DNA from 4 places in the Kitasatospora sp. NPDC059577 genome. Region 1 is predicted to be linked to each of the others. Evidence: riboswitches for the same ligand, from Rfam matches in the RefSeq annotation. Region 1 holds a riboswitch; each other region holds the start of a gene.

Region 1 (7,238 bases):
CACCCGGTCGGCGGGGCTGTGCAGGACGAGCGTGGGGACGCGCAGGTCGGCGCCCTCCGCGATGCGGGAGAAGTCGGCGAGGTCGACGCCGGTGCGGCCCTCGGCGGCGAGGGCCCCGAGCCCGGCGGCGGCGCCCCGGAAGCCCAGGCGCTCGGCGTCCCGGCGGGCGGTCGCCGACAGGTCGAGCACCGGCGAGTCGAGGATCAGGCCGCTGATGGCGTGCGCCCAGGCCGAACGGGCCGCGGTCTGCAGGACCGTCGTCGCGCCGACGGACCAGCCGTAGAGGATCACCCGGCCCGCGCCGCTGTCGAGCGCCAGCCGTACCGCCGCCTCGACGTCGCGCCACTCGGTCTCGCCGAAGTGGCTGTACCCGTCCGGCGAGGCGGGCGCGCCGGCGTCGCCGCGGTAGGTGACGGCGAGGGCGGGCAGCCCGAGGCGGTCCAGGACGGGCAGCACCGGCAGGGTCTGCTGGCGGTCGGCCTCCGGGCCGTGCACCAGGATCACCCAGGTGCCGCGCTTGCCGTCGAGGTGCCAGACGGGGAGCGGGCCGAGCTCGCCGTCCGCGGTGGTCTCCGTGTAGGCGAGGCCGAGGGCCCGCATCGGGTCGCCGAGGTGGACGCGGGGCGTGAAGCGGACCTCGGTGCCGGGGACGAGGGTGCCCCGGTCCGCGCGGACCAGCCGCCGGGTGACGCCCGCCCCGTCGCTGTGCAGGACCTCCTCGACCACCGCGTGCCCGTCGTCGCCCCACTCCACGGCCCACCGGCCGGGCTGCCGGCTCTCGGGGCTGCCGGTGAAGGTGATCCGCCCGGCGCCGAGGCTCCGGACGAGGAGCGGCCCGGACTCCTGAACGGTGGTCACCGGGCGGACCATCCGCTCGGAGGCCCGGCGGCCGACCACCAGCACGGCAGCGCCGGCTCCGACGGCGGCGGCCGCCACGACGGCGGCGGTTCCCCAGCGCATATCGTTCCCCGCTCTGTTGCTCTCGCTGTTGCTCTCGGGCCGGACGGTGCTCGTACACCAGTCCACCGGGGCCCCGCCCGCCCGGCCACCGGGCTGGGCCGTCCGGGTCACTCGGGCACGGGCCGGAGCGGGTCGGGGAGTCAGGGGGCGGGGAGTCAGCGGGTCAGGGGGTTCGAGAGGGGCGGGGGATTCCAGAGGGGCGGGGGGGTTCCAGAGGGGCCGGGATTTCCGGAGGGGCCGGGAGTCAGAGCGCGTCGGCGTCGAGGAGGCGCCAGAAGCGGGACGCGAGGGCGTCGATCGCGGGGGGCGGCGCGGCGCGGGCGCCGGCGCCCCAGTGGGAGGGGACGTGGTGCTCCTGGTGGAGGGCCTCGACGGCGTCGGCCAGGGTCTCGGCGGGAGCCGGGACGATGCGGGCGAGGGCGCGCAGGTGGGGCTGCCAGCGGCCGGTGACGCACTGGCGGAGCAGGTGGTCGAGGGCCTCCTCGCGGCCGGTGGCCCGGACGAGGTCGGGCAGGCCCAGGCCGAGGACCTCGGCGAGGGACCGGGTCTGCTCCTCGTCGCCGTCCCAGTGACCGGTCAGTTCGGCCTCCCGGTAGGCGTCGAGGGTGGTGCCGGTGCGGTCCGCGACGGCGGCCTGGCCGAGTTCGCGGGCCAGCCGGTGGTCCCGCAGCCGGACCGGGCGGCCGTCCATCAGCTGGGCGGCCCGGCACCACAGGGCGCGGGCGAGGGCGATGAACTCGCCCTCACCGGGACGCAGCTCGCCGCTCTCCCAGGCGAGGACGTGGGCGGGCAGCAGCCGGACGCCGTGCGCGGCCATGCCCTCGGCGACCTGCTCGGGGGTCAGGCCGAGACCGGCCCGGTGGGCGCGGGCGGCCGAGGGCGAGAACGGCACCGGGGGCGGGGCGGCGGGGGGCTTTCTGCGACGCATGCCACCGAACGGTAGGGGCGGACCGGGGCGAGGCCCCAGCACCCGAACGCACGAAGCGACCGGTCCCGGGGGCCCGCCGCGCTGGGCGATCCCACAGGCTGTCAGCCGGTGTCCCGTGTGACCAACCCCTCCGTGACCTCGGTTGACTCCCGGTTCGGCCGCGTGATGGGATCCTGGGGCCAATCGGAGGCATGGAGAGGAAGCCGGTGCGAGTCCGGCGCGGTCCCGCCACTGTCACCGGGGAGCACGCTCGGAATCATCGCCACGGCGGGCCGTCAGAAGCCGCTGGAAGGCCCCGGGGGTGCGTCCGACCCGGAAGCCAGGAGACTCTCGCCCCCGCTACGTCGATCCAGGGCGCGGACCCTGAGTGAGGACACGCACGCGATGCAGGCTGCCCCGCCCCGCCGCACTCCGAGCTGCCGTCCCGGGCACGGCCTTCCGGCGCAGGGGGTTCACGCGACCGGCCTTCCGGCGCAGGGTGTTCACGCGACCGGCCTCCTCGCACGCGCTCTTCCGATACCCGGCCTTCCGACGTGCAGCCGATGACCCGCCGCCCCCTGACCGGTCGTCCGCTCGCCCGCGCCGCCCTGTTCGCGCTGGGCGCCGTCGCGGGCTACGCCGCCGACGCCCGCTACGGCGACCCGCGCCGGGGCCACCCGGTGGCCGTGTTCGGCAGTGCCGCGACCCGGCTGGAGCGGCGCCTGTGGCGCGACGACCGGGCCGCCGGGGCCGGGTACACGGCGCTGTGCGTGGGCGCGGTCGCGGCGGGCACGCTCGCCCTGGACCGTACGGTGGGCCGACGCCCGACGGGCCGGGCGGCCCTCGCGGCGGCCGCCACCTGGACGGTGCTCGGCGGCACCTCGCTGACCCGGGAGGCCCGCGCCATCGGCCGCTCGCTGAAGGCCGGCGACCTGCGGGCCGCACGGGAGCGGCTGCCGCACCTGTGCGGGCGGGACCCGAGCGCGCTCGACGAGCAGCAGATCGCCCGCGCGGTGGTCGAGTCGGTGGCCGAGAACACCGCCGACGCCGTGGTGAACGCGCTGACCTGGGGCGCCCTCGCGGGCACGCCCGGGCTGCTGGCCTTCCGGGCGGTGAACACCCTGGACGCCATGGTGGGCCACCGCTCGCCGCGGCACGCCCGGTTCGGCTGGGCCTCGGCCCGGCTGGACGACGTGGCCGGCTGGCCGGGCGCCCGGCTGACCGCGCTGCTGACGGTGGCCGCCGCCCCGCAGCCCCGGACGGCCTGGCAGGTCTGGCGCCGCGACGGCTCCGCGCACCCGAGCCCGAACGCGGGCCAGGCCGAGTCGGCGTTCGCCGGCGCGGTGGGCGTCCGGCTGGGCGGCACACTGCAGTACGGCGAGCGGGTGGAGCACCGGCCGGTGCTGGGCGCGGAGCTGCGCCCGGTGACGGTGGACGACATCGAGCGGGCCTGCGCGCTCTCGCGGCGGGTGGGCGCGCTGGCGCTGGGTACGACGGTCGCGGGGCACGTCCTGCTGCGCGCGCTCCTGGGGAAGAGGGGAAGGGCATGACGAACGCGCTGCTGGTCGCGGGGACGACCTCGGACGCGGGCAAGAGCGTGGTGACGGCCGGCATCTGCCGCTGGCTGGCCCGCCAGGGCGTGCGGGTCGCGCCGTTCAAGGCGCAGAACATGTCGCTGAACTCCTTCGTCACCGCCGACGGTGCCGAGATCGGCCGCGCCCAGGCGATGCAGGCGCAGGCCGCCCGGGTGGAGCCGGAGGCGGCGATGAACCCGGTGCTGCTGAAGCCCGGCGCGGACGGCCGCAGCCAGGTGGTGCTGCTGGGCCGGCCGGTCGCCGAGGTCGGCGCGCTGGACTACCGCGAGCGCAAGCCCGTCCTGCTGGAGCGCGCCCTGGAGTGCCTCGCCGATCTGCGCCGCCGCTACGAGGTGGTGGTCTGCGAAGGCGCCGGTTCGCCTGCCGAGATCAACCTGCGCGACCGCGACATCGCCAACATGGGCCTGGCGACGGCCGCCGGGCTGCCCGTGGTGGTGGTCGGGGACATCGACCGGGGCGGCGTGTTCGCGGCGATGTACGGGACGCTGGCGCTGCTGTCGGCGGAGGACCAGCGGCACGTGGCCGGCTGGTTCGTCAACAAGTTCCGCGGCGACGCGCGGCTGCTGGCACCCGGGCTGGAGATGCTGCACGAGCTGACCGGCCGTCCGGTGCTGGGCACCCTGCCGATGCTGCCCGGCCTGTGGCTGGACGCCGAGGACTCGCTGGACCTGTCGACGGTGGTGGACCGGGTGGACGGGCGCGGCCCGCTCGGCGCGGACGTGCTGCGGGTCGCCGTGGTGCGCTTCCCCCGGCTGTCCAACTTCACCGACCTGGACGCGCTGGCGCAGGAGCCGGGCGTGCTGGTCCGCTGGGCGACCAGGCCGGAGGAACTGGCCGACGCCGATCTGGTGGTGCTGCCCGGCACCCGGGCCACCGTGGCGGACCTCGCCTGGCTGCGCGAGCGCGGCCTGGAGCCGGCGCTGAAGGCGCGGGCGGCGGCCGGACTGCCCGTCCTCGGGGTGTGCGGCGGCTACCAGATGCTGGCGCGCGGGATCGTCGACGAGGTGGAGTCCAAGGCGGGTGCCGTCGACGGGCTCGGCCTGCTGCCGACGTACGTGCGGTTCGGCGTCGAGAAGGTGCTGGCGCGGCCGGTCGGCGAGGCGTACGGGCACCGGGTCGAAGGCTACGAGATCCACCACGGCGTGGTCGCGGTCGAGGGGGGCGTCGCCTTCCTGGACGGCTGCCGGGTGGGCTCGGTCTGGGGCACGACCTGGCACGGCGCGCTGGAGAACGACGGCTTCCGCCGCGAACTCCTGCGCGAGGTCGCCGCGTTGGCGGGCCGGGCGTTCGTCCCGGCGCCGGACACCTCCTTCGCCGCGGCGCGCGAGGCCCGGCTGGACCGGCTGGGCGACCTGATCGAGGAACACGCGGACACCGACGCGCTGTGGAAGCTGATCGAGGGCGGGGTGCCGGCGGCCGGATCGCTGCCGTTCCTGGCGCCCGGGGCACCTGGGAGTGACGCATGAGCCGGGTACGACCGCAGAACCGGGCACGACAGGAGTGGGGTACGGCATGAGTGACGTCCGCTATCCGTTCACCGCGATCGTCGGCATGGCCGACCTGCGGCTCGGGCTGCTGCTGAACGCGGTCTCCCCCGCCGTGGGCGGCGTGCTGGTGCGTGGTGAGAAGGGCACCGCGAAGTCGACCATGGTGCGCGCGCTGGCCGGCCTGCTGCCGTCCATCGCCGCCGTGACCGGCTGCCGCTTCGCCTGCGACCCGTCCGCGCCCGACCCGCAGTGCCCGGACGGGCCGCACGCGGACGCCGGCAGCCACGAACGGCTCGCCCAGCTGGTCGAGTTGCCGGTCGGCGTGGCCGAGGACCGGATCGTCGGCTCGCTCGACCTGGAGCGCGCGCTGGCCGAGGGCGTCAAGGCGTACGAGCCCGGGCTGCTCGCCAAGGCGCACCGCGGCGTGCTCTACATCGACGAGGTGAACCTCCTCCAGGACCACGTGGTGGACCTGCTGCTGGACGCCGCCGCGATGGGCCGTTCGTACGTCGAGCGCGAGGGCGTGTCGGTGCGGCACGCGGCCCGGTTCCTGCTGGTCGGCACGATGAACCCGGAGGAGGGCGAGCTGCGGCCGCAGCTGCTCGACCGGTTCGGCCTGACCGTCGAGATCGCCGCCACCCGCGACCCGGCCGAGCGCGCCGACGTGGTCCGGCGCCGCCTCGCCTACGACGCGGACCCGGCCGGGTTCGCCGCGCGGTTCGCCGAGGAGGAGACGGCACTCGCCGAACGCATCACCGCCGCACGGGAACTGCTGCCCGAGGTCGCACTGACCGATGTGGCGCTGCGTCAGATCACCGCCGTGTGCGCCGCGTTCGAGGTGGACGGCCTGCGCGCGGACATCGTGATGGCCCGCACGGCCGTCGCGCTCGCCGCCTGGGACGGTCGCACCGAGGTGCTGGAGGAGGACGTCCGCCAGGCTGCCCGGCTCGCGCTGCCGCACCGGCGCCGTCGCAACCCCTTCGACGCGCCGGGACTGGACGAGGAACAGCTGGACCGGACCCTGGAGGAACACTCCCAGGCGGACGACCCGGAGCCCGAGGACGACGGCCCGGGCCCGGACGGCGGACCGGACGACGGCCCGGGCCCCGAGGGCGGCCCGGACGGCGGCGGACCGGACGGCGGCGGGGCTCCCGAGCCGTCCGACGGCGGCGCCCCCGAGGCGTCGGACGCGCCGGAAGCGTCCTCGACGGACGGGGACGACCGGCCACAGCAGCCCGTCCCGGCCCAACACCCCTCCCCCGCGCGGGAGTCGACGCCCGTCGCGGCCGGCGACCCGTACCGGACCAAGCTGTTCACCGTCCGCGGCACCGGTCACGGCGCCCAGGGCCGCCGATCCCCCGCCGAGACCACCGGCGGGCACACCGTCCGGGCCCGCCGCCCGCAGGGCGCGCTCGGCCGGCTGCACCTGACCGCGACTCTGCAGGCCGCCGCGCCGCACCAGGTGGCGCGCGGGCGCAGCGGCCGGGCACTGGTGCTGAAGAAGGACGACTTCCGCGAACAGGTCCGCCAGGGACGGGAGTCCAACCTGGTGCTGTTCGTGGTCGACGCCTCGGGGTCGATGGCCGCCCGGCAGCGGATGACCGCCGTCAAGGGCGCCGTGCTGTCCCTGCTGATGGACGCCTACCAGCGCCGCGACAAGATCGGCATGATCACCTTCCGCGGCGCCGGCGCCGAGCTGGCACTGCCCCCCACCTCCTCCGTGGAGGTCGGCGCGGCCCGGCTGGAGACCCTGCCCACCGGCGGCCGGACCCCGCTGGCCGAAGGGCTGCTGCGCGCCCACGAGGTACTGCGGGTCGAACGGCTGCGCGACCCGAACCGCCGCCCGCTGCTGGTCGTGGTGACCGACGGCCGGGCCACCGGCGGGCGCGACGCGCTCGCCCGCTCGCACCGCGCGGCCGCCCTGTTCGCGGCGCAGGGCACGGCGAGCGTGGTGCTGGACTGCGAGTCCGGCCCGGTCCGGCTCGGCCTGGCCCGCACCCTGGCCGGGCAGCTCGGCGGCACCGCCGTCAGCCTGGACGAACTGCGCGCCGAGGGCGTGGCCTCGCTCGTCCGCGAGAACCGCGGGGACAACCGCCCCGCGGCCGTCCGCGCCACCCGCGCGACCACCCTGCGAAAGGCGGCCTGACCCATGCCCAAGGGCGTCCCCGAGAGCGTTCCCGACGACGGCCTGACCACCCGCCAGCGCCGCACGCTGCCGATCACCGCCGTGCACACCGGCCCCGGCAAGGGCAAGTCCACCGCCGCGTTCGGCATGGCCCTGCGGGCCTG
Region 2 (7,238 bases), on a different contig from region 1:
CGAGACGGTCCGGGCGGTCAGCCGGACCAGCCGCCAGACGGCCACCTCGCCCCGCCACAGCCACCACCCCGCGGCGACGGTCGCCGCCAGGTGCGCCAGGAGCATCGCGGGACTCAGCCCGAGGATCGCGGAGTGGCTCCAGAAGGAGACGTGCGCGGCAGCGACGACGGCGTGCGGAGCGGTGCCGCCTCCCGCCGCGACGTGCGCGGCCGGCAGACCGGGCCGCCCACCGGCCGCCACCAGCGCCCTGGGCGTGCCCGCCATGCCCGCCATGCCCTTCGGCATGCCCGCCATGTTCGGCATGCCGTGCATCCCCGCCATCGACGAGACCGGCGACGGGCCGACCGGCCCGGCAGCCGTCGGCGTCCGCCGCCCGCACCGCGCGGCGTGGAAGAGCAGGTGCAGACCGCCCTGGCCCGCGACCAGCCCGCCGACGATCGCCCGCAGCGAGCGCTCCCGCCGCGCCGCGAACACGGCCACGGCACCGACGAGCGCCCAACCGAGCAGCAAGGCCCCCGCCGGCACCGCACCACCCGACGCGACCCCGTGCCCGGCGGCGGCCAGCACGACGCAGACCGTCGCGAAGGGCAGGGCCCGCACGACGCGAAGGTCGAGCGCGGCGGCCCGCACGGGCACGGGCGCGGACGTGGTGTCGGTTCTCGGGGCAGACATGGCCGGGACATCATGACACCGGTCCGTTCCCGCCGTGACGCGTTCCCCCGTGATTCCCGGCCGACCCACCGCTTCCGGCCACCGCCGCGGCGAGGTCATCCGTTCAGTTCGCACCGATGGGCCCGCGAGGCGGTGCAGCCGTCCTGGTTCACGGCTTCGTGCGGACGACGATGACGTGGATGCCGGGTCCCGGGGTTTCGGTGTTCCCCGCGGTGTCGGTGGCGGTGGAGGTCGCGCGGTAGATGCCGAGGCCGGAGGGCGGCCGCACTCGCCAGGTGCAGTCGTGGTGCGCGGTGTCGGTGCAGGTGAGGTCCGCCCGCTGGACCAGTGTCGGTCCGGGGACCTGCGAGGTGAAGGTGAGGTCGACGTGGTCGACGCCCGAGCCGGTGTCGGTGGCGGTGCCGGTGATGTACTGGTCGTCGTGGGGTCCGCCGGCGGGGACGGCGACGAAGATCGCCTCGGGCGCGGTGGTGAACGTGGAGACGGGTGGGGTCCGGTCGAGTCTGACGGTGAGGGTCTTGTCCGTCTCGGCGTTACCGGCGTGGTCGGTGGCGTGGAAGGTGACGACGGTTTCGCCTTCCTGGTCGATCTTCAGGTTGACGGTGTCGCCGGGGACGGTGGTGAGTGGCGTCGCCTGGGCGCCCGTCGTGCTGTAGGTGATGCCCGCCACTGCGCTGAGGTCGTCGGTGGCGGTGAGGGTGACGGTGCCGTCCGCGTTGATCCAGCCGGCCGGGTTGGGGTTCGGGCTGATGGTGGCCGTGGTGACCGGTGGTGTCCGGTCGATGCGGACCGGAAGGGTCTTGGTGTCCTCGATGTTCTGCGCCCGGTCGATGGAGCGGTACGACAGGACGTGGCTGCCCGGGGTGTTGAGGAGGATCGGGCCCGCATAACCCGTCCAGCCGTTCCCGTCGATGTCGTACTCGGTCCTGGCCGTGCCGCTGATGTCGTCGGTCGCGCCGAGGGTGACGGTGACGTCGGTGTTGTTCCACCCGGCGTCGTTCGGGGGCGGATCGGCGGTGGCGGTGGTGACCGGGGCAGTGGTGTCCGGCGGTTGCATCAGCCGGGCCACGTTGTCGTCGAATTCGCGGACCGCCTCCGGCTCCGGGAGCGGCGGCATGCCGGGATGGCCGATCGCTCCGCCGGTCAGCTTCAGATGCGCCCAGTCGTCGTATCCGGCGAGCGAGGTCATCGCGCCGTCGCCGTCGACGTCGGCGGGGACGGGCACCTGGTCGACGTTGCCGTCGCAGTTCCAGTCGACCCAGTTGAGGCTGGTCGAGGTGGTGACGTACTTCTTGACCGCTGCGCAGTAACGACGGATGCCGTAGGGCACGGTTCCGGTGGGAGGAACGGTGTTCTCGTCCAGCCGGTTCTCGTCGAGGCCGGTCGCCACCCGCGAGTAGTCGATGTACGTGGTGGGCCCGCTCGTCATCCCCGACCCGTACGAGTAGTTCATCACGCTGAAGTACTGCGGTTTGAAGTTGACGGCGTCCCCTCCGCCGTGATCCAGGCTCAGATTGTGGCCGAGTTCGTGCATGAGGATGCCGGCTTGATCGTCCTCGGTGCCGACGTGGTGCGGCTGGTTGCCGAGTGCGAGGACGAAATCGCTGGCGCCGCGGGGAGCGTAACCGTTCCAACTGCTGCCGGGGGCGAGCAGGTGAGCGGAGAGCGCGTAGTGGAACACCGGCGAACGGCCGGCACTGACGAAGCCACCGGGGGCCGTCTTGATCTTGTAGAAGTCGTCCCACACGTAGTTGCACGCGTCATTGTCCGGGTCCGGGTTGCTCGGATTCGGGCAATCGCCTTTGAACGTGCCGAGGTTGTCGACCTCGGCGACCTGCCGTGCCCGGCTCAGGGCTCCCCAGGTCCGGCCGGTGGAGAAGTCGAGGATGCTGTCCGGGCCGGCGTCGACGTGCAGGTTGATGCCCGGTCCGGGGGCTCCTCGACGCTGGTAGGGCGCGTTGGCGAAGGCGTCGACCACCCTCTTGATCGCCTGGGCGGACAGCTGGTGGCTGTGGACGTTGCCGGGAGTGTCGTCCGCCATCCAGTCGAGGTGGACGAAGATGTCGGGCCGGTTCACGTCGGCGCCCATGCCTGGCAGGTCGATGTGCTTCATCGGGCTGCCGTCCCCCGGATCGATGTCGACGCCGTGGAGCTTCCAGTCGTCGGGGATGCCGTCGCACATCCGTGAGTTGCAGTCGAAGGCGTAGTTGACGGTGGTGTGGTCGCCGTCCCCGCCGTCGCGGGAGAGCGCGTAGCCGTTCGGGACCGTCTCGTCGTAGCTCTGCCCGCCGACGGCTGCGTTGTCCCAGTGCAGGCGCAGGTTGGGGCCCTTGTCGTTGTCGATCCGGTAGAAGGCCGAGCCCTCGGTGCCCGTTCCGGCCCCGCAGGACACCGACTTCCAGAGCGCCACCTTGCCCGGCTCGATCCGGGCCGGTGGCTCGGTCTCCCAGCACCCGTGCTGGAGGTAGTGGTCGGTCAGGATCAGCGGGAGGTCGCTGTTGTTGGTCAGGACCACCGAGGTGCTGCGGAAGTCCGCCGCGACAAGGGCGGAGGCCGGCGCCGGGTGGAAGCCCATGCCCGTTCCTGTCAGTACCAGGCCGAGGACGGCCAGGGTTCGGCCTGCTCGCGCTCGCCAGGAGCGTGGGCGCCTGCCGCGATCGAACCTCATGAGTCTCATGTCTCCGTGTTTCTGTCGCCGTGTCCGCTCCGCCCCACGCGCTCACCTTCCGGCGGACACCGGCCCCGGGCACCCGGACGGGGACCGAACGGGGGCGGAAGACAAGCCTTCGGTCCGGATCGGTTCACGCGGTCGGGCGATCGGGGAGCCACTGCCGTCGGCGTTTCGAGACGGTTCGGTCCGGCCGGGTGACGGCGGAGGTGGCGTCTCCCGCGCGGCTGGGCGCGGGCGGCCGGGCGGCCGGGCGGCCGGGCGGCCGGGCAGGTGGGCGGGCGCGGCGCGCGGCCGGGGCTCTGGACTTACTAGGACGTCCAACTATATGGTCGAGGGCAGGTCCGCGGTGTCAGGGAAGCCGGTGTGAGTCCGGCACGGTCCCGCCACTGTGACCGGGGAGTTCGTCCTCGCAGGTAGACGGCCACTGGCAGCCAGCCGGGAAGGCCCGGGGGCGGGCGTGGATCCGGGAGTCAGGATACCGGCCGCGGGTGGTTCGTGTTTTCCACGAGGATGGAGACGACACGCATGACTCGGGCTGCTGATCCGTACGGGTGCCGACGAGGCTCCCGTGCCGCTGCCGTGCTGCCGACCGTCAGGGCGCCCCGCTTCTGACGGTCCGTCAACTGCCGTACACCGTGCCGGCGCACAACCGTGCGCGCGGTCGCCGGTGTCGGCGGTGCCCCCTCCATTCCTCCTCTCCCCACCCATGTCGAGAGAAGGAACCGATGGTCCGTGAACTGACGCACTTCGTCGCCGGCAAGCGCACACCCGGCTCGTCCGGGCGGTACGGCGACGTGTACGACCCCAACACCGGCCGGGTGCAGGCCCGGGTGCCGTTGGCCGACCGCGCCGAGGTCGAGGCGGTGATCGCCGACGCCGCGCAGGCCCAGCCCGCGTGGGCGGCCTGGAACCCGCAGCGGCGGGCGCGGGTGCTGCTGCGCTTCCTGCAGCTCGTCGAGCGGGAGAAGGAGGAGCTGGCCCGGCTGCTCTCCGCCGAGCACGGCAAGACGGTGGCCGACGCCCACGGTGACCTCCAACGCGGTCTGGAGGTGGTGGAGTTCGCCGCCGGGATCCCGCACCTGCTGAAGGGCGAGTTCAGCGACAACGCCGGCACCGGCATCGACGTGTACTCGATGCGCCAGCCGCTCGGCGTGGTCGCCGGCATCACGCCGTTCAACTTCCCGGCGATGATCCCGCTGTGGAAGGCGGCGCCCGCGCTGGCCTGCGGCAACGCCTTCGTCCTCAAGCCCTCCGAGCGGGACCCGTCGGTGCCGCTGCGCCTCGCCGAACTGTTCCTGGAGGCCGGGCTGCCGCCGGGCGTGCTCAACGTGGTCAACGGTGGCAAGGAAGCCGTGGACACCCTGCTGGAGGATCCACGGGTGCAGGCCGTCGGCTTCGTCGGTTCCACGCCGATCGCCCAGTACGTGTACGCGACGGCCGCCGCGCACGGCAAACGGGCGCAGTGCTTCGGCGGCGCCAAGAACCACATGATCGTGATGCCGGACGCCGACCTCGACCAGGCCGCCGACGCGCTGGTCGGCGCCGGGTACGGCTCGGCCGGGGAGCGCTGCATGGCGATCTCGGTGGCCGTCCCGGTGGGGGAGGAGACCGCGGACGCCCTGGTGGCGAAGCTGGTCGAGCGGATCACCGCGCTCAGGGTCGGCCGCTCGGACGACCCGGCGGCGGACTTCGGCCCGCTGGTCGGCGCCGACGCGCTCGACCGGGTCCGCGGCTACCTGGACCTCGGGGTCGAGGAGGGCGCCGAACTCGTCGTGGACGGACGGGACTTCCGCCTGGAGAGCCACGAGGACGGCTACTTCCTCGGTGCCTCGCTGTTCGACCGGGTGACGCCGGACATGCGGATCTACCGGGAGGAGATCTTCGGCCCGGTGCTGACCGTGGTGCGTGCCGCGGACTACGAGGAGGCGCTGCGGCTGCCCAGCGAGCACGAGTTCGGCAACGGCGTGGCCATCTACACCCGGGACGGCGACACCGCCCGGGACTTCGCCCGCCGGGTGAACACCGGCATGGTCGGGGTCAACGTGCCGATCCCGGTGCCGATCGCCTACCACACCTTCGGCGGCTGGAAGCGCTCCGGCTTCGGCGACCTCAACCAGCACGGCCCGGACGCGATCCGCTTCTACACCCGCACCCGCACCGTCACCTCGCGCTGGCCCTCCGGGGTCAAGGAGGGCGCGAGCTTCACGATGCCGACGATGGGATGAGCGCGATGCACGACCTCACCGAGGACCAGCGCGCCGTCGCCGAGACCACCCGGGCCTTCGCCCGGGAGCACCTGGCGCCGAACGCGGTCGAGTGGGACCAGGCCAAGCACTTCCCGCTGGACGTGCTGCGCAAGGCCGCCGACCTGGGCCTGGCCGGCGTGTACGTCCGGGAGGAGTCCGGCGGCTCCGGACTCACCCGCGCCGACGGCGTGCTCGTGTTCGAGGCGCTGGCGACCGGCTGCCCGTCGATCGCCGCCTACCTGTCCATCCACAACATGGTCGCCTGGATGGTCGACCGCTACGGCGACGACGTCCAGCGCGGCCGGTGGCTGACGGGTCTCTGCTCGATGGGGACCCCCGCCAGCTACTGCCTGACCGAACCCGGTGCCGGCTCCGACGCGGCCGCGATCACCACCCGGGCCGTGCGCGACGGCGACCACTGGGTGCTGGACGGCGTCAAGCAGTTCATCTCCGGGGCCGGGGCCGCCGAGGTCTACCTGGTGATGGCCCGTACCGGAGGGCCGGGGCCCGGCGGGGTGTCCGCGTTCGTCGTCGAACGGGACGACCCCGGGGTCTCCTTCGGGCCGAACGAGCGGAAGATGGGCTGGAACGCCCAGCCGACCCGCCAGGTGCTGCTGGACGGGGTCCGGCTGCCCGCCGACCGCCTGCTCGGCGGCGAGGGCGAGGGCTTCCGGATCGCCATGACCGGGCTCAACGGCGGCCGCCTCGGCATCGCCGCCTGCTCCCTCGGCGGCGCGCAGGACGCGCTGCAGCGGGCCACCGGCTACCTCGCGGACCGCGAGGCGTTCGGCACCCGGCTGCTGCACGCCCAGGCCCTGCAGTTCCGACTCGCCGACATGGCAACGGAGTTGGAGGCCGCCCGGGCACTGCTGTGGCGGGCCGCCGGCGCGCTGGACCGGGGCGACCCCCGGGCGCCGCAGCTGTGCGCGATGGCCAAGCGCTACGCCACCGACACCGGCTTCGAGGTGGCCAACCAGGCCCTCCAGCTGCACGGCGGTTACGGCTACCTGGCCGACTACGGCATCGAGAAGATCGTCCGCGACCTGCGGGTGCACCAGATCCTGGAAGGGACCAACGAGATCATGCGCGTCATCGTCGCCCGCGGCCTGACCGGAGCCGCGTGATGGCCGGCACCGACCTCGACGAGGTCATCCTCCAGCGCGAGGGCCGGGCCGGACTGATCGTCCTCAACCGGCCGGCTGCCCTGAACGCCCTCACCCACGGCATGGTGCGGACGATCTCCGACGCCCTGGACACCTGGGAGGACGACGACCGGGTCGACACCGTCGTCGTCACCGGCGCCGGCGACCGGGCCTTCTGCGCGGGCGGCGACATCGTCGCCATCCACCGCGCCGCCACCGGCGGCGACCCGGGCGCCGTCGAGGAGTTCTGGCGCGACGAGTACCGCCTCAACGCCCGGATCGCCCGCTACCCCAAGCCCTACGTCGCGCTCATGAGCGGCATCGTGATGGGCGGCGGCGTCGGCGTCTCCGCCCACGGGAACGTCCGGATCGTCACCGAGAGCACGCGCGTCGCCATGCCCGAGGCCGGCATCGGCTTCGTCCCGGACGTGGGCGGCACCTACCTGCTCGCCCTCGCACCGGGCGAGCTGGGCACCCACCTCGCCCTCACCGCGGGCTCCGTGGGCG
Region 3 (7,238 bases), on a different contig from region 1:
TGCCCGGGTTCGCCTCCGGCGCGGCCGCCCTGGAGTGGCTGCACGCCGAACGGGCCAACCTGCGCGCCGTGGTGGAGGAGGCCGCCCGGCAGCGGTGGCACGGCGAGGTGTGGCGGCTCTGTGAGTCGCTCTGGCCGCTGTACCACGGCCGCAAGCTCTACGAGGACTGGATCGCCACCCACCGGCTCGGCGTCGAGTCGGCCCAGTGGGACAACCAGCCGGCCGCCGTGGTCCGGATGCGCAACCAGCTCGCCCGCGCCCACTTCGAGCGCAAGGAGTACCGGCTCGCCGCCGAGCAGTTGGCGCTGGCCGCGGAGCAGCTGCCGCTGGTGGCGGACCGCCGCGTGGTGGGCGTACTGCACGAGACGGACGGCCTGCTGTGCCTGGCCGACGGCCGCCCCGGCGACGCGGTGGAGCGGTTCACGCTGGCCCTGGCGGAGAACCGGGGCGACGACCACGGTGAGATCGTCCAGAGCTACAACCTGGCACAGGCGCTGATCGCCGACGGCCGCGCCCCGGAGGCGCTGGACGTCCTGGACCGCGCCGGCGCGCGGGCCGCGGACACCGACGACCACGACATGCTGATGAAACTGCCGCTGGTCCGCGCCCGGGCCCACCGCGCGCTGGGGCGACCGGACCTCGCCGTCGTGCACGCCGGTGACTGCGCCCGGCGGGCCGGGGAGCGGAGCCAGTACGTGAAGGAGGCGCAGGCGCACACCCTGTTGGTGGCCCTGGCGGAGGAGCTGGGCGATGCCGAGTTGGCCGGGCGCAGCCGGGCCCGGCTGCGGGAACTGGCGGGTCAGCTCTAGGGTCCGTCCTCACACCGCGACTGCGGGGCGACGCTCCCCGGCCTTCGGCTTGCGACGCACGCACCCCAACGCCGCCCGGCCGCCCTCCGGGCGGACGACGGGAGCGTGACGACGGGAGTGAGCGGACGGGAGCGTGCGGACGGACCCTAGGGAGGCGGGCCCTGGGGCGCGGTGCTGAACGAGAGCCGGGTGCGGTGCTCGCCGGTGCGGACGGTGAGTCCCTGTCGGGGGAGTTCGGCCGGGTCGCCGCCGTCGGCGAGCCAGCAGGCCACGGCGGAGCCGAGCAGCAGCGGGTCGATGCCCGGGTCGGGGCCGCCCCAGTCCGGTTCGGCGCGGGCCTCCAGCAGCAGACCGCTGCGCAGCCGGAGCAGGTGCCGGGCCGGGCCGAGCGCGGCCACCGCGACGGCGAGGCCGGGGAGTTCCGCGGCCGAGTCGGCGAGCCAGCGGGGAGCGGGGAGTTCGGCGTGGACCTCGGTGCGGGCCAGCACCTCCGCGGTGTAGCGCAGGGCGTCGCCCGGGTGTTCGTCGGTGAGCGCGTGGAAGCCGCGCGGGGTGTGGTCGGCCGGGTCGACGGGGTAGCGCCGCAGACTGACCTCGGTGCCCTCGCTCCCGCCCTCGACGTCGTACGCGGTGGGTCCGTCGGTGGTGCCGGGGTGCGGGACGGGCTTGGGGTAGGGCGGCAGGAGCGGTTCGTCCCCGGGTTCGTCCAGGTGCTCCAGGAAGGAGTAGAGCAGGGGGCGCAGCAGCGCGGCGGACCGGCCGCGCCGGCTCAGCGAGCGGTCGGTGAGCGGGCGCAGGGTGTCCGGGTCTTGCTCCCGCAGGGCCCGGGCGAGTTGGGCGGCGAGGTCGCCGTCGGGGTCGAGCACGGGGGCGGTCTGGCCGAAGGCGTAGCCGGGGGAGCGCGGGTCGAGTTCGGCGGCGCCGGTGGCGACGAGCACGGTGGGTCGTTCCAGCGCGGCGCCGTAGACGGATACCGAGCCGTGGTCGCCGATCAGGCAGTCGGCGGCGACCAGCGCGGCCTGCCAGCCCTGGTGCGGCGGGATCAGCCGCAGGCCCATCCGGCGGGCGGTGTCGAGCAGCGCCTCGGGGTCGTGCCGGCTCCAGATGTTGGGGTGCAGGACGACGGCGACCGTGTACTCGTCGGCGGGCAGCCGGCGGACCAGCCGCTGGGGCAGGTCGGGGCGGCGGCCGAATAACGAGTGCTCGCTCCAGGTGGAGTTGACGACGACGAGCCGTCGGCCGTCGACGGCGCCGAGCGCGGCCCGGTAGGCGTCCCGGGAGCGCAGGCTGCGCAGCATCCGGTCGAGGCACGGGTCGCCGACGACCCGGGCGACGTCCAGCGCTTCGGGGCAGGAGGTCCGCAGGCGGTCCAGCTGTTCGGGGTGGGAGAGGCCGAGGACGTCCACGAACACCTCTCCGCCGTGGGTGAGTTCGTTGCGCGAGAGGCCTGCGGAGCTGGTCGTGTCGCCGGTGGACTCGGTCACCAGGCGGTTGTAGCCGGCGCCGTGCGGGAGGACGACGAGCCGGGCGTCCAGGTGGTGCATGGAGGAGTGGACGGCGCAGGCGACGGCGAGGTCGAAGTGGTGCCGGAGGGCGTCCTGCCAGTCGAGCACGGTGAAGCCGGGCAGGCCGTGCAGGTAGTCGTCCAGGGCGCGGTCGGCGAAGGCGGAGCCGGGGTTGACGGTGAAGTACCGGGCGATGCCGTCCGGGTTGAGGAGGGTGAGGACGTCGAGGACGCGGGTGGCGGAGGTGAGGGTGCGGGCGACCGCCAGCACGCGTGCCCTGACCGGTCGGGTGTTCCAGCGGTCGGCGGGCCAGGCGTGGGGGTGGGACGGCACACCATGATCGTACTCATCCGGTGGCCCGGCCCGACGGCTGTTCCCCGAGTGTCGGTCAGCCCGCGGCGGCGGTGGGCTCGTGGTGCTCGCCGGCGGCGCATTCGTCGAGGAGGGGGCGCATGTCCTCGTCCACGAGCCGGTAGCGCACCACGCGGCCGTCCTTGTCGCCGGTGACGACGCCGGCCGTGCGGAGCAGCCGCAGGGCCTGGGAGACGGCGGGGTCGCGCATGCCGGTGGCGACCGCGAGGTCGGTGACGGCGAGCGGGCCGGCCCGGTGCAGGGCGAGCAGCAGGGCGAGCCGTCCGGGGTCGGCGAGCAGGGAGAAGCGCTCGGCCCAGGACCGGACGTGCGCGGTGTCGCCGATCGCGGCGATGGCCTCGCAGACCCGGTGCCCGTCGATGGTGCGGTGGCCCGCGCGGTCGGCCGGTACGAGATGCATGCGGACATTCTTGCAGGCGGGGGCCTGTGATCCTGGACACCTGCGCAGGTGCGCAGCCTTGCATGGGTCGGGGCGCGACCCCTACGGTGTAGCCCGCCGTGGTGCTCGGGAAGACCGGTGACGGACCCTCAGGGGTCCCAGTCCGGAGCGGCCCTCGCCACTGTGATCGGGTGAGTTCCTTCGTCCTCGACGGAATTCGGTCCGTGTCCACGAAGCCACTGGGTGCCTCGCGCACTCGGGAAGGCGGACCCGGATGTCCCGTAAGCCAGGAGACCGGCCACGGCACTTCACGAAGTGATTCCACGAGGTGTTGGAGCGTGATCCTGAGATGACCCTGCCCGAAACCGCCGCGGCGGACGCGAAAGCGGCGCCGTCCGTGTTGCCCGCCTTCCGGTGGAAACGCGAGGACACCGTCCGTACGGCCGGGTTGATGGGGGTGATCCTGGCCATGCACGTGGTGGCCTTCGGGACGCTCGTGTTCCTGGTGGCGCCCGAGCGGTACGCGGTCGGCACCCAGGTCTTCGGGGTGGGCCTGGGCATCACCGCGTACACCCTCGGGATGCGGCACGCGTTCGACGCCGACCACATCGCGGTGATCGACAACACCACCCGCAAGCTGATGGCGGACGGCAAGCGGCCGGTCTCGGTGGGATTCTGGTTCGCGCTGGGGCACTCCTCGATGGTGGTCATCATGGCCGCCCTGGTGGCGGGCGGCGCCCAGCTGGCGAACACGCTGATGGACGACGAGTCGACCACCCACAAGTGGCTCGGCGTGGTCGGGACGACCACCTCCGGGGTGTTCCTCTACCTGATCGGCGCGCTCAACCTGGCGGCGCTGCTCGGCATCGTCAAGGTGTTCCGCGCGATGCGGGCCGGGCAGTACGACGAGGCGGAGCTGGAGGCGCACCTCGACTCCCGCGGCTTCATGGCCCGGGTGCTGAACCGGGCGACCCGTTCGATCACCCGCCCCGGGCAGATGTTCCCGGTCGGCATGGTGCTGGGCCTGGGCTTCGACACCGCCACCGAGGTCACCCTGATGGTGATGGCGGGTTCGGGCGCGGCCGCCGGGCTGCCCTGGTACGCGATCGTCTGCCTGCCGCTGCTGTTCGCGGCCGGGATGAGCCTGTTCGACACCCTGGACGGGACGTTCATGAACTTCGCGTACCAGTGGGCCTTCTCCAACCCGGTGCGGAAGGTGTACTACAACCTGACCATCACGGGGCTGTCGATCGCGGTGGCCTTCATCATCGGCACCATCGAGCTGGTCGGCGTGCTGCACGAGAAGTTCGACCTGACCGACCCGGTGAGCGGCTGGATCGCGGAGATCTCGCTGGACAACGTCGGCTACGCGATCGCGGGGCTGTTCGTGGTGGTCTGGGCGGTGGCGATCGGGTACTGGAAGCTCGCCAAGGTCGAGAAGCGCTGGACGCCGCAGGAGCAGTGAGCCCAGGGGCCCACCGCGCGGTGCCGAACGGCGCCTCCCCACTCGGGGAGGCGCCGTTCGTGCGTGCGGGGTCAGCGCTCCTCGCGGAAGTCGACGTACCGGCCCGCGACCGGGTCGTACTTGCGCAGGACCATCCGGTCCGGATCGTTGCGGCGGTTCTTGCGGGTCACGTACGTGAAGCCGGTGCCGGCGGTGGAGCGGAGCTTGATGACGGGGCGCAGTTCGCTGCGGGCCACGGGTGTCCTCCTGGGTCCGGGGTGTTCGGTCGAGACCGTACACCGAAATGGAAGTCATTTTCATCTGGTGTAGCGTTTGCGCCGTCCCGATCATTCCCGGACGCCAGGGAGCACCCATGTCCGCCCACTGCCGGCTCACCGGCCGCCGGCCCGGCTTCGGCAACGCGATCTCGCACTCGCACCGCCGCACCCGCCGCCGCTTCGACCCCAACGTCCAGCGCAAGCGCTACTGGCTGCCCGGTGAGGGCCGGTACGTGCGGCTCACGCTGAGCGCCAAGGGCATCCGCACCGTCGACACGATCGGCATCGAAGCCGCCGTCGCCCGGATCCGGGCCCGGGGGGAGAGGGTCTGATGGCCGAGCAGAGCAAGATCGCCAAGAACGAGCAGCGGCGCGCCGTCGTCGACCGGTACGCCGAACGCCGGGCCGAGCTCAAGCGGATCATCGCCCACCCCGGCGCCGACCCGGCCGAGCGCGCCGCCGCGCGGGCCGAACTCGCCCGCCGGCCGCGCGACGCCGGCCCGACCCGGGTCCGCAACCGCGACGCCGTGGACGGCCGCCCCCGCGGCTACCTGCGCGCCTTCGGCCTCTCCCGGGTCAACCTGCGCGCGCACGCCCACGCCGGCCACCTGCCGGGCGTCCGGAAGGCGAGCCGGTGAGCCCGGTGGACGCCCCGGAGCGGATCAAGCTGCCCGTGGTCGTCGTCGCCGGGCTGCACGCCGAGGAACGACGCGCGGCCGTCGACGAGCTGACCGCGGACGCGGTGGAGGCGGTGGTGCTGCGGCACGACCTGCGGGACGCCTCGCTCGGCCTCGTCCACCGGGAACTGCGCGACGCCCGGGGGGTGTTCGACGCGGACGACGTGCCGTTGACGAACGACTGCCCGTGCTGCGCCCTGCGCGAGGACCTGCTGCCCCGGCTGCTGGGGATCGCCGACGAAGGCCGCCACGGGCTCGCCGTCGTCGAACTGTGGGGCGGCAGCGACCCGCACCCGGCCGTCGAGGTGATCGCCGGCGGAGAATCCGGCGGGCGGCGCCTCGCGGACGCCGTCGAACTCGCGGGCGTCGTCACCGCCGTCGCTCCGGACCGGCTGATCGGCGAACTCTCCGTCCCCGACGACCTGGCGGAACACGGCGAACACACCGCCGAACGGGACGAGCGGACCCGTGCGGAAGCGTTGGCCCACCAGATCGAGTACGCCGGCACCCTCGCCGTTCCGCGAGCCACGGCGCACGCGCCGGGGCTCGCACTGCTGCGTCAGCTCCACCCCACCGCCCGGGTCGTCCGGCTCGGCACCGGCGCCCTCACCCGGGCCGCACTCGGCGGCTTCGACGTCGCCGCCGCCCGCGACCGGGTCAACCCGGCCATCGCCCTGCTGCCGCAGGAACGCGACGAGGCGGGCGTCACCACCCTGGTGTGGGAACGCCGCCGGCCGCTGCACCCGGAGCGGTTCCACGAGGCGCTGCACCAGCTCGTCCCGGCGGCGCAGCGCAGCCGCGGCCGCTTCTGGCTGGCCAACCGCCCGGACCTGATGCTGGCCTGGGACGCGGCCGGGGCCAACCTCGCCGTCGAGGAGTGCGGGCCCTGGCTCGCCACCCTGTCCGACGCGGCCTGGGAGTTCTACCCGCCCGCCCGGCGGGCGGCGGCCGCCCTCGACTGGCACCCGCTGCACGGCGACCGGGTCCAGCAGCTCTGCTTCACCGCAGAGGGGCTGGACGTCGACGGGATCACCGCGCTGCTCGACTCCTGCCTGCTCACCGACGTCGAACTCATCGCCGGTGAGGCCGGCTGGAAGACCCTGCCCGACGCCTTCCGGGACCTGCTCGCCCCCCTCCACTGAAGGAGCCCCGGCATCATGCGCAAACGAACAGCCCCGCCGAAGGAGCGGCCCGACCCCCTGGACGCGGCCGGCATCGAGGACGTCGACCACGAGGACCAGGAGCTTCCGATGGCCGTGCCCGAGCGCAGGACCTCCCGCAGCAACACCCGGCACCGTCGCGCCCGGTGAAGGGCGACGCCCCCGAAGCCGGTCCCGGTCACGAGCGACGGCCGCGAGCTGCTCGTGCCGCAGAACCTGGTCCCGGCCTACCGCCGGGGGCTGATCGACCCGGGGGAGGCGTAGCGGCGGCGGCCCGTGCCGGGTGGCGGGAAACCGGTGGTGGTACGGGGGCGCGTCGGGGGCTCCGGGGGTTCCGTCGGGGGTGCTCGGCGGGCGGTTCGGGCCGGGGGTTCGTAGGCTCGACGCATGGCGGATGCGTACGCGGGGCGGCGGGAGCGGGTGAGGGAGCACTGCAGTGCGGCCGGGGCCGATGCGGCGCTGATCACCCGGGCGGCGAACGTGCGGTATCTGACGGGCTGCGCGCCCTGCGGGGCGACGCTGCTGCTGACCAGGGAGCGGGCGCTGCTGGCGCTGCCCGACGACCTGCCGCCGGACGACACGGGGGAGCACCTGATCGTCCCCGACGTGACCCGG
Region 4 (5,855 bases), on a different contig from region 1:
TGACACCGACTTCGCCGAGGCCGAACCGGTGCTCGCGGCCATGGGCCGCCGGGTGGTCCACTGCGGAGCGTCCGGAGCCGGGCAGGCCGCCAAGATCTGCAACAACATGATCCTCGGCGTCTCCATGATCGCGGTCAGCGAGGCCTTCGTCCTGGGGGAGAGCCTCGGTCTCAGCCACCAGGTGCTCTACGACGTGGCCTCCACCGCTTCCGGCCAGTGCTGGGCATTGACCGGCAACTGCCCGGTGCCCGGCCCGGTCCCGACCAGCCCGGCCAACCGCGACTACGCGGCCGGGTTCGCCGCCGCGCTGATGGCCAAGGACCTCGGGCTCGCCGCCGACGCGGCCGCCGCCTCCGCCGTTCCGGCGGAGCTGGGCCGACGGGCATCCGAGTTGTTCGCCGCCTTCGCCCAGGACGGGGCCGGCGGTCTGGACTTCTCGGCCATCATCACCACCCTCAGGAAGGACACCGCATGACGTACGAGACGATCCTGGTCGAACGCCGGGGCCGGGTCGGGCTGATCACGCTCGACCGCCCGAAGGCACTGAACGCGCTCAACACCCTCCTGATGAACGAAGTCGTCTCCGCGGCAACGGAGTTCGACCGGGACCCGGACATCGGCTGCCTGGTGGTCACCGGTTCGGAGAAGGCCTTCGCGGCCGGCGCCGACATCAAGGAGATGCAGTCCCTCGGCTTCGTCGACGCCTACCTCGGCGACTGGTTCGCCGCCTGGGACCGCTTCGCCGCCCTGCGCAAGCCCGTCGTCGCCGCCGTCGCCGGCTATGCACTGGGTGGCGGCTGCGAGCTGGCGATGATGTGCGACGTCCTGCTGGCGGCGGACACCGCGAAGTTCGGGCAGCCGGAGATCAAGCTCGGCGTCATCCCCGGCATCGGCGGCTCGCAGCGCCTCACCCGGGCGGTCGGCAAGGCGAAGGCGATGGAGCTGTGCCTGACCGGCCGGATGATGGGCGCCGAGGAGGCCGAGCGGGCCGGCCTGGTCTCCCGCATCGTCCCCGCCGACCGGCTGCTCGCCGAGGCCCTGGCCACCGCCGAGACCGTCGCCGCGATGTCCACCCCCGCGGCGATCATGCTCAAGGAGAGCGTCAACCGCTCGTACGAGACCACCCTCGCCGAGGGCGTCCGCTTCGAACGGCGGCTGTTCCACGCGGCCTTCGCGACCGCGGACCAGAAGGAGGGCATGGCGGCCTTCGCCGAGAAGCGGCCGCCGTCCTTCACCCACCGCTGACGGACGACGGGTCGCGGGGCGAGGAGCTGACGGACGACGAACGACGCGGACCTGCGGCGGGGCCGCGGCAGTGAGCTGCCGCGGCCCCACCGTCCCGACGGTCAGGACACGTTGAGGGCGGTGTCGTCGATGACGAAGCTCGTCTGGAGGGAGCTGTCCTCGGTGCCGGTGAACTTCACGGTGACGTTCTGCCCGGCGTAGGCGGACAGGTCGAAGGTGCGCAGCTGGTAGCCGGCGGCGGCGTCCACGTTGGAGTAGGTCTTCAGCGTGGTGCCGTTCACCGAGACGGTCAGTTTGTCGTACGCGGTGCTGCCCGACTCGGCGGTGTCGATGTGCAGGTAGAAGCTGAGGGCGGCCTTGCAGCCGGCCGGCACCGCCACGGTCTGGGCGAGCGTGTCGGTGTGGGTACTGCCGTAGCCGTCGAGCCAGGCCTTCCAGCTGCCGCCGTGGGCGGCCTGGCCGGAGCTGTTGTCGACGACGCCGGAGCTGGCCGTCCACGGGGCGGCGCTGCCGGTCTCGAAACCGGGGTTGCCGAGCACCTGGGCGGGGGTGCAGGTGCCGCCGCCGCTGCCGGTGACGGTCCAGCCGAAGGTGGTGGAGCCGCTGGCGCCGGTGCCGTCGGTGGCGGTGACGGTCACGGTGGAGGTGCCGGCGGTGGTCGCGGTGCCGGTGATCAGGCCGGTGGCCGTGTCGACGGTCAGTCCGGCGGGCAGGCCGGTGGCGCCGTAGGTGAGGGTCTGGCCGGAGGCCGAGTCGGTGGCGCGGACCTGCAGGCTGACCGCGGAGCCCTGGGCGGTGCTCTGGCTGCCCGGGTTGGTCACGGTGACGGTGTTGCCGCCGCCGGTGCCGCCGTTGGTGAAGGCGGCGGTGCCGTTGGGGGTGCCGAGGCCGGTCGGGCCGTCGTAGCCGGCGGCCGCGGTGCACAGGTAGGACGGGGAGCAGCTGCCGTTGGCGCCACTGGTCACGTCGTAGAGCGAGCCGGTGTGGGCGTACGGGTAGGACGACGGGGTGGTGCCGGCGGCCGGGGCGCCGGCCAGGGCGTAGACGGAGGCGATGATCGGGGAGGAGGCGCTGGTGCCGCCGTAGACGTTCCAGCCCGAGCCGCCGTAGGTCTGGTAGACCGCGACGCCGGTGGCCGGGTCGGCGACGGCGGAGACGTCGGCGACGGTGCGCTTGGCGCAGCCGGTGTCCTTCTGCCAGCTCGGCTTGGGGTCGTAGGCGGAGCAGCCGGAGCCGGCGCCGTTGCCGCCCGCGGTGCTGCCCCACACCTTCTCGCTCCAGCCGCGGGCGGTGGAGGCGCGGCTGAGGCTGGTGCCGCCGACCGCGGTGACGTACTGGGAGGCGGCCGGGTACTCCACGCCGTAGCCGGAGTCACCGGAGGAGACGGTGATGGCGACGCCGGGGTGGTTGAAGTAGCTGGCGTCGGAGCTCGTGTCGGTGGAGTCCTCGCCGCCGCCGTAGCTGTTGGACACGTACTTGGCGCCCATCGAGACGGCGGTGTTGACCGCGGCGCCCAGGTTGTCCATCGAGGCGTCGTCGGACTCGACCAGCAGGATGTGGCAGTTGGGGCAGACGGCGCTGACCATGTCGACGTCGAGCGAGATCTCCCCGGCCCAGCCGCTGTCGGCGGTCGGGTAGGTGGTGCCGCCGCGCTGGTCGACCTTCTTGAAGCAGCCGTTGGCGGTGGTGCACGCGGGCAGGCCGTACTGCGAGCGGTAGGTCGCGAGGTCGGACTCCGCGTTCGGGTCGTCCTGGGCGTCGACGATGGCGACGGTGGCACCGGCGCCGGCCGAGGCCGGGAGGTTGTAGGCGGAGGCGAGGTCGCTGGGCCCCAGGCCGGAGGGGTTGATGTCGGGGGACAGGGCGAGGTGCTGGGCGACGTCGGTGCGGGCGAGCGCGAGGCAGGCCATCTCGCCGGGGTGGGTCGGGGCGGCGCAGACGCGCTTGGTGGCGACACCGGTGGTGCTGCCGGTGCCGGCGGTCCCGCCGGGGACGGCGGAGGCACCGGGGGCGGTGACCGCGAGCAGACCGGTGGCGGCCAGCGCGAAGGCGGGCAGGGCGGCGAGGAGTCTGCGCGCCCGGGCAGGGCGCGCACCGCTGGGGGAGTGGAAGCGCAAGAGTCGACCCTCCGTGGGGGTGAGGGCGCGGCCGGTGCCGGCGGTAGGGGTGCTCGCCGGGACGGGCTCGGGCCCGTGCTGACGGATCACGTGCAGGTGCTCGCGGGCCCGCGGCGGTTGGCCGCGGACCGGCGTGGAACTCGCGCTGTACGGGAGGTGGGGGCACGCGTCCCGGGGTGAGCGGGGTGGCGTGGGCATGACATGCGTGGGCATGTCGGAGTTCCGTACCGTTCGCGGTCGAGTGCGGCCGCTTCGGCACCGCCATGAGGTTACTGACGGGTCGTCGGCGGGCTCAAGGCGCCGCTCGCAGCCTTTACCGGGCTTTGCCCATCAATTGTCCAGCGGAAGAGGCGGGTTGATCCTCCCGGCCCGAAGGCGGCCCCACGCGCCCCTCCGGGCCCGGCGGACGGCTCCACGCGCACCCGCCCCGCCCGCCGGTGACCGGTGGACCCCACGGGCAGCACCGTGATGTGACGCACGAACCCTTGACCGGATCTTTTCCGTCTCGCCATGATGGGCCGTCATGTAGTGACTCCGCCGCTGGGGGAAGTCCGGTCCGAATCCGGCGCTGACCCGCAACGGTAGGCCTCCGGCTCCACGTCGGCGGCGAGCCCGAGTACCCGTCGGCGGAGGTGTGTCGTCCCCTCCTCCCGTCGTGGTCTGCGGGCCGGAGCTCCGAGGGCTGCCCCGGCGCGTTCGCCGACGTCCTCCGGGCCCCTGCGTCCAGGCCCGGAAAGGCACCCATGCCCGCGCTCCGCCGCACCCTCGGTCTGCTCGCGATACCCGCCCTGGCCCTCGCCACCGTGCTCCCGGCCGCCGCCGCGCACGCCGCGCCGACCCCCGCGACGTCGGCCCCCGCAGCGTCGGCCTCCGTCACGGTCCGTCCGGACGCCGCCGCGGCCGGCTGGCTGGCCCGCCAACTCGTCGACGGCGACCACTTCGAGTCCGTCTTCAACGGCACCGCCTACCCCGACCAGGGCCTGACCGTCGACGCCGTACTCGCCTTCGCCGCCTCCCACGGCTCCGACCTGGCCGCCGCCAAGGCCACCGCCTGGCTCGCCAAGCCCGAGATCATCAGCGGCTACCTCGGCGACGGCACCACCGAGGCCTACGCCGGCGCCACCGCCAAACTGCTGCTCGCCGCCGAGGTCCGCGGCGAGAACCCGGCGAGCTTCGGCGGCGTCGACCTGCCCGCCCGGCTGCGCTCCCTCCGGACCGCCGAGGGCCGCTTCTCCGACCGCTCCCAGTGGGGCGACTACAGCAACGCCTTCGGCCAGTCGCTGGCCCTGATCGCCCTGCACCGCACGCCCGGTGACGCCCCGGCGGCGGCCGTCGACTACCTCGCGAACAGCCAGTGCGCCGACGGCGGCTTCCCCGTCGCCTTCGGCCAGACCACCTGCGCGAGCGACGCGGACGCCACCGCGCTCGCCGTCCAGGCCCTCGCCGCCACCGGCCGCACCGCCAAGGCCAACGCCGGCCTCACCTGGCTCACCACCCACCAGAACGCCGACGGCGGCTTCGCGGCGGCCGGGGCAACCGCCTCCAACGCCAACACCACCGGCCTGGCCACCCAGGCGCTGCTGGCCGGTGGGCACTTCGGCGCCGGCCTCAAGGGCTGGAGCCGACTGGTCAAGCTCCAGCAGGGCTGCGCCGCCGACCCGGCGGTGCGCGGCGCCGTCGCCTACGACGCCACCGGCTTCACCGCGGGCACCGGCGCCCGGGCCACCGCGCAGGCCGTCCTCGGTCTCGCGGGCACCCCGCTCGCCACCCTCTCCGCCGCCGGGGCCCGCCCCGACGCCCCCACGCTGCTCTGCCCGGCACCGGCCGTCCGCTGAACTGGCCCGACACTGCGAGGAGTTCACCGATGAACGACACCCTCACCCCTGCCCGACCTGCCCGCCGCACGCTCGGCTCGATCGCCGCAGCCGCCGCCCTCACCGCCGGCCTGCTCGGCGTCTCCGCCGCGCAGGCCCCGCAGGCGCAGGCCGCCGCCTGCGACGGGACCACCGGCGTCACCGTCGTGGTCGACTTCACGGCCGTCGGCGGCGGCATCGAAACCGGCTGCGCCCCCGGCGACCCGGCCAGCGGACTCGCCGCGCTCACCGGCGCCGGGTTCTCCTACGCCTTCCACCCGAGGTTCCCCGGCTTCGTCTGCAAGATCAACGCGCTGCCGGCCACCTGCACCAACCCGACCGGCAGCGCCTACTGGTCGTACTGGCACGCCCAGCACGGCGGCCCCTGGTCGTACAGCAATCTCGGCGCGGGCAGCTACAACCCGGCGCCCGGAGACGTCGAGGGCTGGTCCTTCGGCGCGGGCGCCCAGCCGGGCATCACCGCCCCCTGACGCCCGTCGGCGCGGCCGGCCAACGGCGGCGCCACCGGAGCCCCGGCCCCCTGTCCGGACAGGGGGCCGGGTGCACCGGCGTGCCCGGATTCGGTGGTGGGGGCGCCGGCGTCGACGGGTGCGCGTCCGGAGGCAGGCGCCAAGGGACG

The links. Region 1 has a riboswitch for cobalamin ahead of ACFV0O_RS16915 (cobalamin biosynthesis protein). Riboswitches for the same ligand answer to the same signal wherever they lie in the genome.
Region 2: another riboswitch for cobalamin. It lies ahead of ACFV0O_RS01545 (CoA-acylating methylmalonate-semialdehyde dehydrogenase); the one in region 1 lies ahead of ACFV0O_RS16915 (cobalamin biosynthesis protein).
Region 3: another riboswitch for cobalamin. It lies ahead of ACFV0O_RS09170 (HoxN/HupN/NixA family nickel/cobalt transporter); the one in region 1 lies ahead of ACFV0O_RS16915 (cobalamin biosynthesis protein).
Region 4: another riboswitch for cobalamin. It lies ahead of ACFV0O_RS01575 (prenyltransferase/squalene oxidase repeat-containing protein); the one in region 1 lies ahead of ACFV0O_RS16915 (cobalamin biosynthesis protein).

The regions. Positions count from the first base shown of each region.
Region 1 covers NZ_JBHWBZ010000018.1:57,411-64,648, reverse strand. Annotated here, with positions in the region: gene ACFV0O_RS16925 (alpha/beta hydrolase family protein) at 1-960, opposite strand, end outside; gene ACFV0O_RS16920 (XRE family transcriptional regulator) at 1,205-1,888, opposite strand; cobalamin riboswitch at 2,084-2,218, shown strand; gene ACFV0O_RS16915 (cobalamin biosynthesis protein) at 2,431-3,417, shown strand; gene ACFV0O_RS16910 (cobyric acid synthase) at 3,414-4,928, shown strand; gene ACFV0O_RS16905 (putative cobaltochelatase) at 4,975-7,095, shown strand; gene cobO (cob(I)yrinic acid a,c-diamide adenosyltransferase) at 7,099-7,238, shown strand, end outside.
Region 2 covers NZ_JBHWBZ010000001.1:319,178-326,415, forward strand. Annotated here, with positions in the region: gene ACFV0O_RS01535 (hypothetical protein) at 1-672, opposite strand, end outside; gene ACFV0O_RS01540 (OmpL47-type beta-barrel domain-containing protein) at 821-3,247, opposite strand; cobalamin riboswitch at 3,653-3,845, shown strand; gene ACFV0O_RS01545 (CoA-acylating methylmalonate-semialdehyde dehydrogenase) at 4,069-5,568, shown strand; gene ACFV0O_RS01550 (acyl-CoA dehydrogenase family protein) at 5,565-6,713, shown strand; gene ACFV0O_RS01555 (enoyl-CoA hydratase/isomerase family protein) at 6,713-7,238, shown strand, end outside.
Region 3 covers NZ_JBHWBZ010000007.1:62,773-70,010, forward strand. Annotated here, with positions in the region: gene ACFV0O_RS09155 (AAA family ATPase) at 1-809, shown strand, start outside; gene ACFV0O_RS09160 (hypothetical protein) at 956-2,647, opposite strand; gene ACFV0O_RS09165 (ArsR/SmtB family transcription factor) at 2,703-3,086, opposite strand; cobalamin riboswitch at 3,169-3,383, shown strand; gene ACFV0O_RS09170 (HoxN/HupN/NixA family nickel/cobalt transporter) at 3,415-4,530, shown strand; gene rpmG (50S ribosomal protein L33) at 4,602-4,766, opposite strand; gene rpmB (50S ribosomal protein L28) at 4,883-5,119, shown strand; gene rpsN (30S ribosomal protein S14) at 5,119-5,424, shown strand; gene ACFV0O_RS09190 (CobW family GTP-binding protein) at 5,421-6,605, shown strand; partial or broken gene rpmF (50S ribosomal protein L32) at 6,714-6,887, shown strand; gene ACFV0O_RS09200 (M24 family metallopeptidase) at 7,011-7,238, shown strand, end outside.
Region 4 covers NZ_JBHWBZ010000001.1:327,376-333,230, forward strand. Annotated here, with positions in the region: gene mmsB (3-hydroxyisobutyrate dehydrogenase) at 1-475, shown strand, start outside; gene ACFV0O_RS01565 (enoyl-CoA hydratase) at 472-1,245, shown strand; gene ACFV0O_RS01570 (putative Ig domain-containing protein) at 1,347-3,362, opposite strand; cobalamin riboswitch at 3,865-4,005, shown strand; gene ACFV0O_RS01575 (prenyltransferase/squalene oxidase repeat-containing protein) at 4,106-5,197, shown strand; gene ACFV0O_RS01580 (flagellar hook-length control protein FliK) at 5,227-5,706, shown strand.